DNA from 3 places in the Brenneria uluponensis genome. Region 2 is predicted to be linked to each of the others. Evidence: predicted binding sites of a transcription regulator. Region 2 holds the regulator's gene; each other region holds the start of a gene.
The links. Region 2 encodes LexA, which represses DNA repair genes until DNA is damaged. Its sites were predicted from a motif close to TNCTGTATGTACATACAGNA; they were not measured.

Region 1 (4,293 bases), 1.6 Mb from region 2:
AGATGGCTCGTCCAGCACGTACATCACGCCCACCAACCCGGCACCAATCTGGCTGGCAAGACGGATACGCTGGGCTTCTCCCCCCGATAGGGTTTCTGCCGAACGGGACAGTGACAGATAGTTCAACCCGACATTCACCAGGAATTTAAGTCGGTCACCAATCTCTTTGAGTATTTTTTCGGCGATTTGTGCCCGCTGACCACTCAGTTTCATGTTCCGAAAGAAGGTCATTGCATGACCGATGCTCATGTCGGAAATTTGTGGCAACGTGGTCTGTTCTACAAAGACATGACGCGCCTCTTCACGCAGGCGGGTACCGTGGCAGCTGGTGCAAGGACGGCTGCTGATAAATTTTGCCAGTTCCTCACGTACCGCCGTGGATTCCGTTTCCTTATAGCGACGCTCCATGTTATGCAGCACACCCTCAAACGGATGACGACGCACGGAAGTATCACCACGGTCATTGATATATTTAAATTCAATGGACTGCTTGCCGGAGCCGTAAAGAATGACGTTCTGAACCTCTGCGCCGAGATTCTCAAACGGTGCATCGACATCAAATTTATAATGCTCCGCCAGCGAGCGAAGCATCTGGAAATAGTAAAAATTACGCCGGTCCCAGCCGCGTATTGCCCCTCCCGCCAATGACAGTTCCGCATTCTGTATTACGCGTGCCGGATCGAAGAACTGTTGTACCCCCAAGCCATCACAACTCGGGCAGGCTCCGGCGGGATTATTGAAGGAGAACATACGTGGTTCCAGTTCATTCATACTGTAACCACAGACCGGACAGGCAAAATTGGCGGAGAACAGCAATTCAGATTGAGTGTCGTCGTCCATATCCGCAACAATAGCGGTGCCGCCGGACAGATCCAGTGCGGTTTCAAACGATTCAGCCAGCCGCTGGGCCAGGTCATCACGTACTTTGAAACGGTCCACCACTATTTCAATGGTGTGTTTTTTCTGAAGTTCCAGCTTCGGCGGGTCAGAAAGGTCACAGACTTCACCATCAATACGGGCACGGATATAGCCTTGTGTTGCCAGATTTTCCAGGGTTTTGGTATGTTCCCCTTTACGATCTTTCACAATGGGCGCTAACAGCATCAGACGTTTGCCTTCCGGCTGCGCCAGCACGTTATCCACCATCTGGCTGACGGTCTGGGCATCCAGCGGAATATCATGTTCAGGGCAACGCGGCTCGCCCACACGGGCAAACAGTAGACGCAGATAGTCATGAATTTCGGTAATCGTCCCGACGGTGGAACGCGGGTTATGTGAAGTGGATTTCTGTTCAATAGAAATCGCGGGTGACAACCCTTCGATATGATCAACGTCCGGTTTTTCCATCAAGGATAAAAACTGGCGGGCATAAGCTGAAAGCGACTCCACGTAGCGGCGCTGGCCTTCGGCGTACAAGGTATCAAAAGCCAGCGATGACTTGCCTGAACCGGAAAGACCGGTCACGACGATCAGTTTATCGCGTGGAATTATCAGGTTGATATTCTTGAGATTATGGGTACGGGCACCACGAACTTCGATATTATCCATTCACACTCTTCCCGCGATAAACGCTGTTTCCATCTTCTCTGGACGAAAGCAAGCCAATATGAAACGGCTGATTATGGCACAAAAAAAGCTGAATGAATATCCAGTATTAGACTGCAACAAGTGCAATAAATGGAAAATTTTCGGATAACAGCTCGCGGGTACTATCTACTATAGTGGCGTGCTAGAATCTATCGTTTACACTTTAAAAGTCGATATATCAGGAGACACCAACATGGCCAGCAGAGGCGTTAATAAAGTGATACTTCTCGGGCATCTGGGACAAGACCCCGAAGTCCGTTACATGCCGAATGGTGGCGCGGTAGCCAATATTACCCTGGCCACTTCCGAAGCCTGGCGCGACAAGCAGACCGGCGAGCAGAAAGAAAAGACAGAATGGCACCGCGTAGTACTGTTTGGCAAACTGGCAGAAGTCGCGGGTGAATATCTCCGCAAAGGGTCTCAGGTTTATATTGAAGGCCAGCTTCAGACCCGCAAATGGACAGATCAAAGTGGGCAGGATCGTTACACCACCGAAGTGGTGGTCAACGTTGGCGGCACCATGCAGATGATCGGTGGCCGTGCAGGCGGCGGTGCGGCAGCGCCAGGTGGTGCGGCGCCAGCAGGTGGCGGGAATCCACAACAAGGTGGCTGGGGACAACCACAGCAACCACCTGCCGCCAACCAGTTCAGCGGTGGCGCACAGGCAGCGGCACCACGCCCGCAAAACACGCCAGCACCCAGCAGCAACGAACCGCCGATGGATTTTGACGACGATATTCCGTTCTAGGTGCGCCGTTTTGCTTTGTAAATCAAGTGGTTAATTCGAGTTATTGAATTAATCATAGGCTGTTGGAGTGCCTATTGCAAGCCTGACTTATCCTTACTTAGTAATGGGTTTGAACCTCGAAAGAGGGAGGGGAGTGTAGCATGTCAGGAAAAGGCTGGTTGCGGGGAAATAACCTACTTTGCGCCAGCCATTGCAAATCCCATATGGTTAAGCCTGATTGGTTGAATCATAGTTCATAGTGGGTTTCGGGATATCGATGGCTCACGGTTATTTAGGAGTCATACCAATATTTATAGTAATTATTTTTAGAAGGTTACTATATCCAACAATGTTGGCACCTGCTCGGTGAGAGTGGTAATTGAACGTAAGTGAAACCTAAGTGGGATGCACCTTGACTACAAAGAAATACGGGATTACCTAAGTTGGTTAAGTAATTAACCAATATGGTAACGGAGACTCCGTAGTACCCAACGTAGCTCTGTAATGGAGTCGCAATTGGCTAACCAATCTGAAAAATATATATAAATTGATAAGTAATTATCAATGAAACTATATTCGTAAGGGGGAAGGGAGTCAGTTGGATCTATACTAATAGAAGCGGGGGTTCGATAGTCAGTGCTATCACAGAGAACACTCAATGCTCTAAATGGTATAAACAAAGCCAGTATACAAGGTTATAAGATCAAGAAACTGCATAAAATCATGTGCAGTAATAAAGATCTTTGGGCACAGGCCTATGCTAATATTTATTCTAATCAGGGAGCCATGACGAGAGGAATAAATAACAATACGATGGATGGAATGAGTGTGGACAGGATTATCAGTCTTATTCACCTCATAGAGTCCGGTTCGTACATACCCAAACCTTGTAAGCGCACGCACATACCCAAAGATGCCCGAAAACCGAATGGAAAGAAACGTCCATTAGGTATTCCAACCGGAGACGATAAATTAATACAGGAAGTAATGAGAATGTTATTGGAAGAGATCTATGAACCGGTTTTTAGCGACTGGAGCTATGGATTCAGGCCTGAGCGTTCCTGTCATTCTGCATTAAAAGAAATCAGAAACGGTTGGAAAGGAACAAAATGGGTATGTGATGTTGATATCAAAGGTTACTTCGACAACATTGACCACGATCTGCTGCTGAAATTCCTGAGCAAGCGGATCGCTGATAACAAATTTCTGGCGCTTCTCAAGAAGTTCCTGAAAGCTGGCTATCTGGACAACTGGCGTTACTTTGGCACTCATAGCGGAACACCACAAGGTGGCATTATCTCCCCTATTCTTGCCAATGTATTTCTCCACGAGCTTGATGAATTTATGAAAAATAGAATCACCGAGTTCGGCAAAGGAGGACGGAGGAAACCCAATCCCATATACAGAAGAGCACTACAAAACCGGACAAATCGTATTAAATGGATCAGGCAAGGTTTCGGCGCTTCAGGAATGCCTGCTGATGAGCAGAAAATCCAAAAGTGGAAACAGGAAGCGGATGAACTGGAGAAACAATTGCGCACACTACCCAGTGTTATTATGGATGATACTGAATTCAAAAGAATGCGGTATGTTCGATATGCTGATGATTTTCTGATTGGAGTGATAGGAAGTAAAGGTGAGGCAAAAAAGATAATGGAAGAGGTTGTCGATTTTGTTGAATCCGAACTTCATTTGGAAATATCAAAGGAAAAATCCGGAATTATTGACCCGAAGAAAGGATTCACTTTTCTCGGTTATGAAATAAAAACACGCCGTGAAAGAAAACAGGTCAAATGTGTTGTAGGGCTTAATACAGATGGAAGTAAAACTCATGCGGTAAAACGTACGATAACGGAACACGTCCATCTGGGTGTACCGAGGGAAAGAATCCTGAAATTCTGCTCTCTACGTGGCTATGGGAATTACGATGGCGGATATGGTAATAGTGCGGCTCGGCCAGCAATGATGCACATGTCTGA
Region 2 (4,293 bases):
ATATCGGCCCGACCTTGTTCCAGACGTTCCCAGGCACCGGCCAGCACCTCCTGAATTAGCGACACCTGGGTGTTGGCCTTCAAGGACAGCTTATTCAGTAACGGAAATAATCGTTCAATCGGAACCAGTGCTTCAATCACAATCGTTAAATGCGTTTCCCATCCACGCGCTAGTGCTTCTGCATCAGTAGTGAGCTTATCCGCCGCATCCAGCAAAATACGTCCGCGTTCCAGCAGCATCCGACCAACATTGGTGAATTTGGTACGATGTCCGGAACGGTCAAACAGAACCACATCCAGCTCATCCTCCAGTTTTTGCATGGTATAACTCAGGGCTGAAGGCACCCGCCCCAATTCGTCCGCTGCAGCGGCAAAGCTTCCCCGACGGTCTATGGCATCCATGACCCTTAAAGCTTCTAACGTTAATGCCCGCTCTTTTGCCATTTTATACTCATTCAGAATTTTTGAACGTACAGACCAGATTAACTGGCTAACAATCCAGCGTCCAGCCAATTACTATCTAATACATGGATAATTTTACAGGCCGAAGACCATGATCATTAGCAAAGTAGCAGAACATTGCGGTCAGGCTGACTATGGCTGGTTACAGGCACGTTATACATTCTCTTTTGGTCACTATTTTGACCCCGAACTACTAGGTTATGCTTCTTTGCGCGTGCTTAATCAGGAAGTCCTTGCCCCTGGCGCGGCTTTTCAACCTCGAACCTACCCACAAGTAGATATTCTCAATATTATATTGCAGGGGGAAGCCGAGTACCGCGATAGCAACGGTAACCATGCCAGAGCAAAAGCAGGCGATGCGCTATTATTGGCCACGCAGCCCAATGTCAGCTATAGCGAACATAATGCTTGCCATAAAACATCACTTACGCGCCTGCAATTATGGCTGAATGCCTGCCCCACACAAGAAAACCGCACCTTGCAACGGCTCTCGCTGGATAAAAAAGGCTGTCATTTGCTGGCGTCCCCCGAAGAAACTCAGGATCAGCATAGTCTGTACTTACGTCAGCAAGTATGGATCTATCATCTGGATCTCAATATCCACGAGCAAAACACCATTACACTAAACGGTAATCGCGCTTATTTACAGTCAATAAATGGAACAATGCGAATTAATGGCATCACGCCAGAAAATAGCAAAACGTTGCATTGTGGTGATGGTGCCTTTATCCAGCAGGAAGCAAAAATAACCGTTCTGGCGGAAACGCCAATGCGAGCACTGCTCATCGATCTGGTGGTCTGATACTCGGACCAGGTTGTCTTTTCGGTGTTTTTGTCCAGGCATGATAAGATAAATCATAATGCTCTCAGACATGCTTCGGGGTTACTGCAATGGATTCAATCAATCCGGGAAAACTTCTTGCCTTGGCCGAACAGCTTTGTCAGCAGCGCTGCGTGCGCCTGACACCTCAGCGGCAGGAGGTTCTGCGTTTGATGGCGCAACAGCCTGGCGCTATCAGTGCTTACGATTTACTGGATCTGCTCCGTGTTTCTGAACCCCAGGCAAAACCACCTACGGTTTACCGTGCTCTCGATTTTCTACTGGAACAGGGATTTATTCATCGGGTCGAGTCCACTAACAGTTATGTGTTATGTCATCATTTCGAAGAGCATAATCACACATCCGCATTATTTATCTGTGACCGATGCGGCCAGGTAACGGAGCGGCAAACAGTCGGTGTCGAGGAAAACCTTCAGCAATTGGCTAAGCAGTCAGATTTCATTTTGCGCCACAGTGTGGTGGAAGCTCATGGATTATGCAGTGCATGCCAGCAGGTTGAATCATGCGACCACCGAGAAAATTGCAATCACGATCACAGTATCACCATTAAAAAACGATAGTTGCGACTCAATTTTCCTATCCCTCGAGTATTCCGCTGTGAACCACATAATCAATGTCCGCTAAGTACCGGTGGATGATTTAAAATTTATATTTTTGGAGAACTCATTAGAAAGTAAAAACTGTAAGAGGAATTGCTGAAATAGATGGCTGGTAAAAGTAGGGGAATAAGTAAAATAACGGCATCTCACTTGAAGACGCACCCGCTCATATTAGAAGAGCGAGCGCTATATTTTAAAGGCCGAGATGAATAAAGGAAATGAAGGAATATATCAGTTCCAATCGCTGTTACGAATGACACCAACCGCCAGTCCTTCAATAGAAAAACTCTGTTCACGCAAGTCAACAACAATAGGTTTGAATTCTCTGTTTTCCGCCAGTAACTGTATGATGTTACCTTGTTTTTTCAGACGTTTAACGGTAACTTCGTCATCAATACGCGCCACAACAACCTGACCATTATATACATCTTGCGTTTTATGCACGGCCAGTAGATCACCATCCAGAATACCGATATCTTTCATCGACATTCCGCTGACTCTTAGCAAAAAATCCGCACTCGGTTTAAACATGGATGGATCAACCTGATAATGGCACTCAATATGCTGTTGAGCCAGCAAGGGCTCACCGGCCGCAACCCGGCCAATCAAAGGCAATCCAAGATCTTCTTCTTCCATCAACAAGCGGATACCACGGGACGCGCCGGTAACAATCTCGATCACACCCTTGCGTGCCAGTGCCTTTAAATGCTCTTCTGCGGCATTAGGGGAACGGAATCCCAACTGCTGCGCAATCTCTGCCCGTGTAGGCGGCATACCGGTTTGTGAGATATGATCACGGATAAGATCATAAACCTGCTGTTGTCTGGCTGTTAACTCTTTCATCCCGCCCCCTGGTTGTTTATACAGTTTAGCTGTGAGTATATACAGGGAAGGTGTCGATGGGAACCTTGATATTGCCATTCAGCGCTTTTTTCTCCGATTCTGGAAGCCGTCATGCAAAATGATTCCACAGTAGTGAGATCCAGACGACAGCAGCCAACAAACAGGCGACGAAAACAGCTGCCGAGCCAATATCTTTCGCTCGTCCCGATAATTCGTGATACTCCAGCCCCACTCTGTCGACTACCGCTTCGATAGCGCTATTGACCAATTCAAATAATACAATCAGTACAACTGACCCGATGAGTAATAGCCTTTCAATTGTTGAAACTGGCAGCCAACAAGCAATAATAATAGAGGCAAGAGTGAGTAATGACTCCTGACGAAATGCAGCTTCATGCCGCCAGGCCTGCTTCAACCCCTGGAGGGAATATCCCGTTGCTTTGATAATACGGGTTATTCCAGTTGCTTTATTCATACTTACTCCATTCCTTTATTCGTGATTGAACGCAATTTTAACGCGCTATCATCGTCTCATCACCACAGATCTCCAGTGAGGTTTCTGGTATCCTTGCGGCGAGTTGCTAACAAGAGGCTTCTGGTTGTTATGTCAGGTTGGCGTAGAATTTACTATAACTTACTGAATTTCCCCCTTAAACTCTTGGTAAAGAGTAAGATTATTCCTCATGATCCTGTCGCTGAATTGGATTTGGATCCTTCACGTCCGGTTTTCTATGTATTGCCCTATAACTCTAAAGCGGATCTACTAACGCTGCGGACTAAATGTCTGGCGCTGGGGCTACCAGACCCTTTACAACCATTGGTTATTGATGGTGAAGAGTTGCCCAGCTATGTATTTATTAATGATGGTCCACGAGTATTCCGCTACTACGTCCCCAAGCAGAAATCCATAAAACTGTTTCACGACTACCTGGATCTGCATAGCAGTAACCCGGCGTTAGATGTACAGATGGTGCCAGTTTCAGTGATGTTTGGTCGCTCGCCAGGTCGTGAAAATCAACATCAAGCCACACCACACCTGCGTTTGTTAAACGGCATTGAGAAATTTTTTGCTGTTTTATGGCTAGGACGTGATAGTTTTGTCCGTTTTTCCAGTCCAATATCGCTCCGTTATATGGCGACAGAGCATGGCACTGATAAAACCATCGCTCATAAGCTGGCCCGCGTCGCGCGAATACACTTTGCCCGCCAACGTTTGGCCGCTGTCGGGCCTCGGCTACCAGTAAGGCAAGACCTTTTCAACAAATTGTTGACGTCAAATGCCATCACCAAAGCAATTGATGATGAAGCTCGTGTAAAAAAAATCCCCCATGAGAAGGCGCAACAGAATGCCATAGCGTTGTTGGAAGAAATTGCCGCGAATTTCTCTTATGAAGTGGTACGATTGTCGGACCGGGTGCTGAGCTGGACCTGGAACCGCCTTTATCAAGGGATTAATGTTCACAATGCTGAACGGGTACGCCAACTGGCGCAAGACGGTCACGAAATTGTTTATGTCCCCTGCCACCGCAGCCATATGGATTATCTGCTG
Region 3 (4,293 bases), 1.2 Mb from region 2:
GCGAACCTGACGCTATTGCAAAAGCTGTCGATTATTGAAACCAAAGTAGGACGCAGAATTGTTGACGCTGTTGTGGTCAGCCCACAGGTGGATGTCAGTCTGATAACGGGACGAGTTATCATTCAACAGCCTCTGGAAGCTACCGATATGCCACATCATCATGACCGGCAACTGCTGCGCAAAGCGCTGGAACGAGTGTTACCGTTACTGGAAGTTTGCACATTCAGCGCCGACGAGTTGTCAGCGATAGTAAGATAATCAGGACACTGCGATAAATTGTTCCCGTAATGCATGAACCTGATCACGCAATTGTGCCGCCTCCTCAAATTCCAGGTTTTGCGCATGCATCATCATCTTACTCTCCAGTTCGTGAATTTTATGCTCCAGCGCTTTCGGCGTCAGTAGCTGATACTCGGCTACCGGTTCAGCCGCTTTCCTGCTGCGACCTTTACCTCTACCGTGGGCAGACTGACCAATCTGCAATATATCGCCAACTTTCTTATTAAGGCCCTGAGGTGTAATGCCATGTTTTTCATTATATTCCCGCTGTTTTTCGCGGCGGCGTTGCGTTTCACTAATCGCCCTCTCCATCGACGGCGTGATTTTATCCGCGTAAAGAATGGCTCGCCCCTTAAGATTACGGGCAGCACGGCCAATGGTCTGAATCAGTGACCGCTCGGAGCGCAGGAAACCCTCCTTATCGGCATCCAGGATTGCCACCAGAGATACTTCCGGAATATCCAGTCCTTCCCGCAACAGGTTAATCCCCACTAGCACATCAAACTCACCCAATCGCAGATCCCGGATGATTTCCACCCGTTCAACCGTGTCGATATCAGAGTGAAGATAGCGCACCCGTTCGCCATGCTCTTCCAGATACTCGGTCAAATCCTCCGCCATGCGTTTGGTCAGTGTGGTGACCAGCACCCGCTCATTAATGACGGCGCGTTTACGGATTTCCGACAACAGGTCATCCACCTGCGTCGTTACTGGTCGGATTTCAATTTCCGGATCCAACAAACCGGTAGGACGCACGACTTGATCGATCACCTCACCACCGGATTTTTCCAGCTCGTACTTACCTGGCGTCGCCGAAACGTAGATGGTTTGCGGCGCCAGCGACTCAAACTCCTCAAACCGCATCGGCCGGTTATCCAACGCCGACGGCAGACGAAAACCGTACTCCACCAGTGTCTCTTTACGCGCCCGATCGCCACGGTACATTCCCCCCAGTTGCGGAATGGTTACGTGTGATTCGTCAATGACCAACAAACCATCGGCTGGCAGATAGTCAAATAAGGTAGGAGGCGGCTCGCCCGGACCGCGACCAGAGAGGAAGCGTGAGTAGTTTTCAATCCCTGAGCAATAACCCAGTTCATTCATCATCTCCAGATCAAATTGGGTTCGCTGGCTCAGACGTTGCTCTTCTACCAATTTATTGTTGTCCAGCAACACCTTACGACGGTCAACCAGCTCAACCTTTATATCTTCCATCGCTTGCAGAATGCGTTCGCGCGGCGTCACATAATGTGTCTTGGGATAAATGGTGTAGCGTGGCACATTTTGCATGATCTGCCCGGTGAGTGAATCAAACAGCGACAACCGCTCCACTTCTTCATCAAATAGTTCGATGCGCAGCGCGACTTCATCCGATTCAGCCGGAAAAATATCGATAACATCGCCCCGGACACGAAACGTGCCGCGCTGAAAAACCTGATCATTACGGGCGTACTGCAATTCGGACAACCGACGCAAAATGGCTCGCTGGTCAATCAGCATGCCTTGAGTCAGATGCAGCATCATTTTCAGATAAAGATCTGGATCACCCAGACCATAAATGGCTGATACCGATGCCACCACTACAACATCGCGCCGTTCCAGCAACGCTTTGGTGGCGGATAACCGCATCTGCTCAATATGTTCGTTGACCGAAGCGTCTTTCTCAATGAAGGTATCCGAACTCGGAACATAGGCTTCGGGTTGATAGTAATCATAATAAGAAACGAAATATTCCACGGCGTTGTCCGGGAAAAACGATTTCATTTCACTATAAAGCTGGGCCGCCAACGTCTTGTTCGGCGCCAGCACCATCGTCGGGCGGTTGAGATCCGCAACCACGTTGGCAATAGTGAACGTCTTACCGGACCCCGTTACCCCCAACAAGGTCTGATGCGCCAACCCATCCTCCAGCCCTTCCTCCAACCGGCGAATAGCCTCAGGTTGATCGCCTGCGGGTTGAAAATCCGAATACAGTTTAAATACTTTGCTCATAGCCGGGGATACCTGATGAAAAAACGACAGAACTAGGACGACGATAACAGACACTCTGCATTATGAAAATCCGCCATCGATGTTACCACTCACATAATACTGAATATATACCCAGTACAGGAAGACGACAACCGAGTGAATCTCCCGCGGCTTGTGGTAGCCTTGTGCTGACCATGGTTGCTGTTTTGTCCGCACCCGACACTATTTTCTATTTTCCCCTCTGCTTTTGCCTGATTACACCAGCGATATAAAGTCACTTTCAATATCCCCATTCATTTGCGCAACTGAGGTAACATTCACGTTATACGTGGCAACATTTTGGTCAATGCGGCGGGACTTTTCGTTCCGATGAAATACATTTCATATCGTGTCCCCATCACTATATTAACGTTCTTGATAAGGGTGAAATGTATTCTGACTCTTATGACAGTAACCATCAAGATACATAAAGAAGTGATCGTGACTATATTGAGAATCATCATTACAACATATTTAAGTTATGACAGATATATTGATAAATAAATTCCCCGATAACGTATCAGGGAATATCAGAGTTCATCATTAAAATAAACAACGCCAGAAAATATTATTTTGGAGTCGCTAAAATCACATTAGATGCTTTAATTAAAGCAATCACTTCACTTCCTTTCGCAATCGCCATTTCATCCATGCTTTCATTAGTGATATTAGATGTCAGTTTTAATCCATTAGCAGTTTCGATATGCACTGTAGAATTCACCGCACCTTTAATCACATGTTTCACTGTCCCTGCAAACTGGTTACGCGCTGAAAAATTCAACCCACAATCTACCGATGCCAAAATAACCCAAGGCGCTTTGATCAAAGCGATCGCCGTTTTACCCGGAGCTAAGCCCAAAGAGTCACAACTCGCCTTGGTAATCACGGTTGCCAGTTGCTCCCCGCCATCCAGCGTCAGTATGACCTCATTATTAATCGCCCCAGGAATAACACCTGAAACAATACCTGTTAATTGATTTCTTGCAGAAACTGACATAGTTACTCCTTTTCATTTGTCTATTAAATGACACATGTCTAGCTCAATCCATATGGCGGTTACTACAATACCCCACACTTTATAGTGTAATACCTCACTATGACGCGCAACACAATGCTTCCAACACAACTCAATAAAATAGTGGCTGGAACACCTATAATAAAGCGTTCATCAGCCCGGCAGAACGCGGAGATCACGGTGGCTTATCGCCGCATTGATAATACGGTAAGAGTCAAGGAAGTTGTCACCCCTGATTAATGTAAGCGGCCTGTTTTGCCCGCTCTGGATTCAGGGTAACGGCACCTGCGGTTGCCTGTTTCTCATCTTGCCTGACCACCGCTCCGGGTGCGCCTGTCTTGCTATCCTCCGGTACACTTCATCACGCGACTTCAGCAGGGCTCAATCTTCTCCACGGTGCCGCTACCAGGTGACCCAAAACCTTACGGTGCAGACCAATATTAATAACCTGTTCGATAAAACCTATGATGAAAACCTGAATGGTTCCGTGGTGTACGGCGAACCGCGTAATTTCAGTGTGTCAGCAAATTACCGGTTTTAAGCATAACGGCAACAAGCACATTCCCGCCAGCAGGCCTGATTGCGGCGGGATACGGGTTTAACTTGCTTCCCGACACTGTAGCGGTACCGGGTGAATTCCCCTCTTGTAGCTGCGCATCAGCCCCGGGTAGCCCCTTGCAGCAAAATTTTTCGTACTGTGCGGACTGGTAAAAATCAACTGCTGCATGTTTTTATGTATTCAGGCAGATTCACGCTCAACCAGGTGGAAACCGATATCAATAATCGACTCCTCGCAGTGCTGTTGTTCAATACGGTTGGCCAGCAGGGAAGCTGCCCGCTGCCCAATAGCGCGCCGGTCCACACTGATGGTGGTAATCGCGGGCCGGTTGCTGGCTGCAAAATCCAGGTCGCCAAACCCCATAACGGCCAAATCCTGAGGCACCCGCATACCCCGGCTTTCAGCCTCCATGATTGCGCCTTGTGCCAAA

Region 1: a site for LexA is predicted at 1,635-1,654, ahead of uvrA (excinuclease ABC subunit UvrA). Genes of this name have one in related genera too.
Region 3: a site for LexA is predicted at 2,369-2,388, ahead of uvrB (excinuclease ABC subunit UvrB). Genes of this name have one in related genera too.

Annotation. Positions count from the first base shown of each region.
Region 1 covers NZ_CP135917.1:835,407-839,699, reverse strand. Annotated here, with positions in the region: gene uvrA (excinuclease ABC subunit UvrA) at 1-1,548, opposite strand, end outside; gene RS889_RS03885 (single-stranded DNA-binding protein) at 1,781-2,335, shown strand; gene RS889_RS03880 (reverse transcriptase domain-containing protein) at 2,951-4,293, shown strand, end outside.
Region 2 covers NZ_CP135917.1:4,366,090-4,370,382, forward strand. Annotated here, with positions in the region: gene RS889_RS20335 (LysR family transcriptional regulator) at 1-443, opposite strand, end outside; gene RS889_RS20340 (pirin family protein) at 553-1,263, shown strand; gene zur (zinc uptake transcriptional repressor Zur) at 1,353-1,862, shown strand; gene lexA (transcriptional repressor LexA) at 2,133-2,744, opposite strand; gene RS889_RS20355 (diacylglycerol kinase) at 2,854-3,219, opposite strand; gene plsB (glycerol-3-phosphate 1-O-acyltransferase PlsB) at 3,349-4,293, shown strand, end outside.
Region 3 covers NZ_CP135917.1:3,137,316-3,141,608, forward strand. Annotated here, with positions in the region: gene yvcK (uridine diphosphate-N-acetylglucosamine-binding protein YvcK) at 1-258, shown strand, start outside; gene uvrB (excinuclease ABC subunit UvrB) at 259-2,271, opposite strand; gene RS889_RS14710 (TOBE domain-containing protein) at 2,858-3,286, opposite strand; partial or broken gene RS889_RS14715 (TonB-dependent siderophore receptor) at 3,705-3,845, shown strand; gene RS889_RS14720 (LacI family DNA-binding transcriptional regulator) at 4,044-4,293, opposite strand, start outside.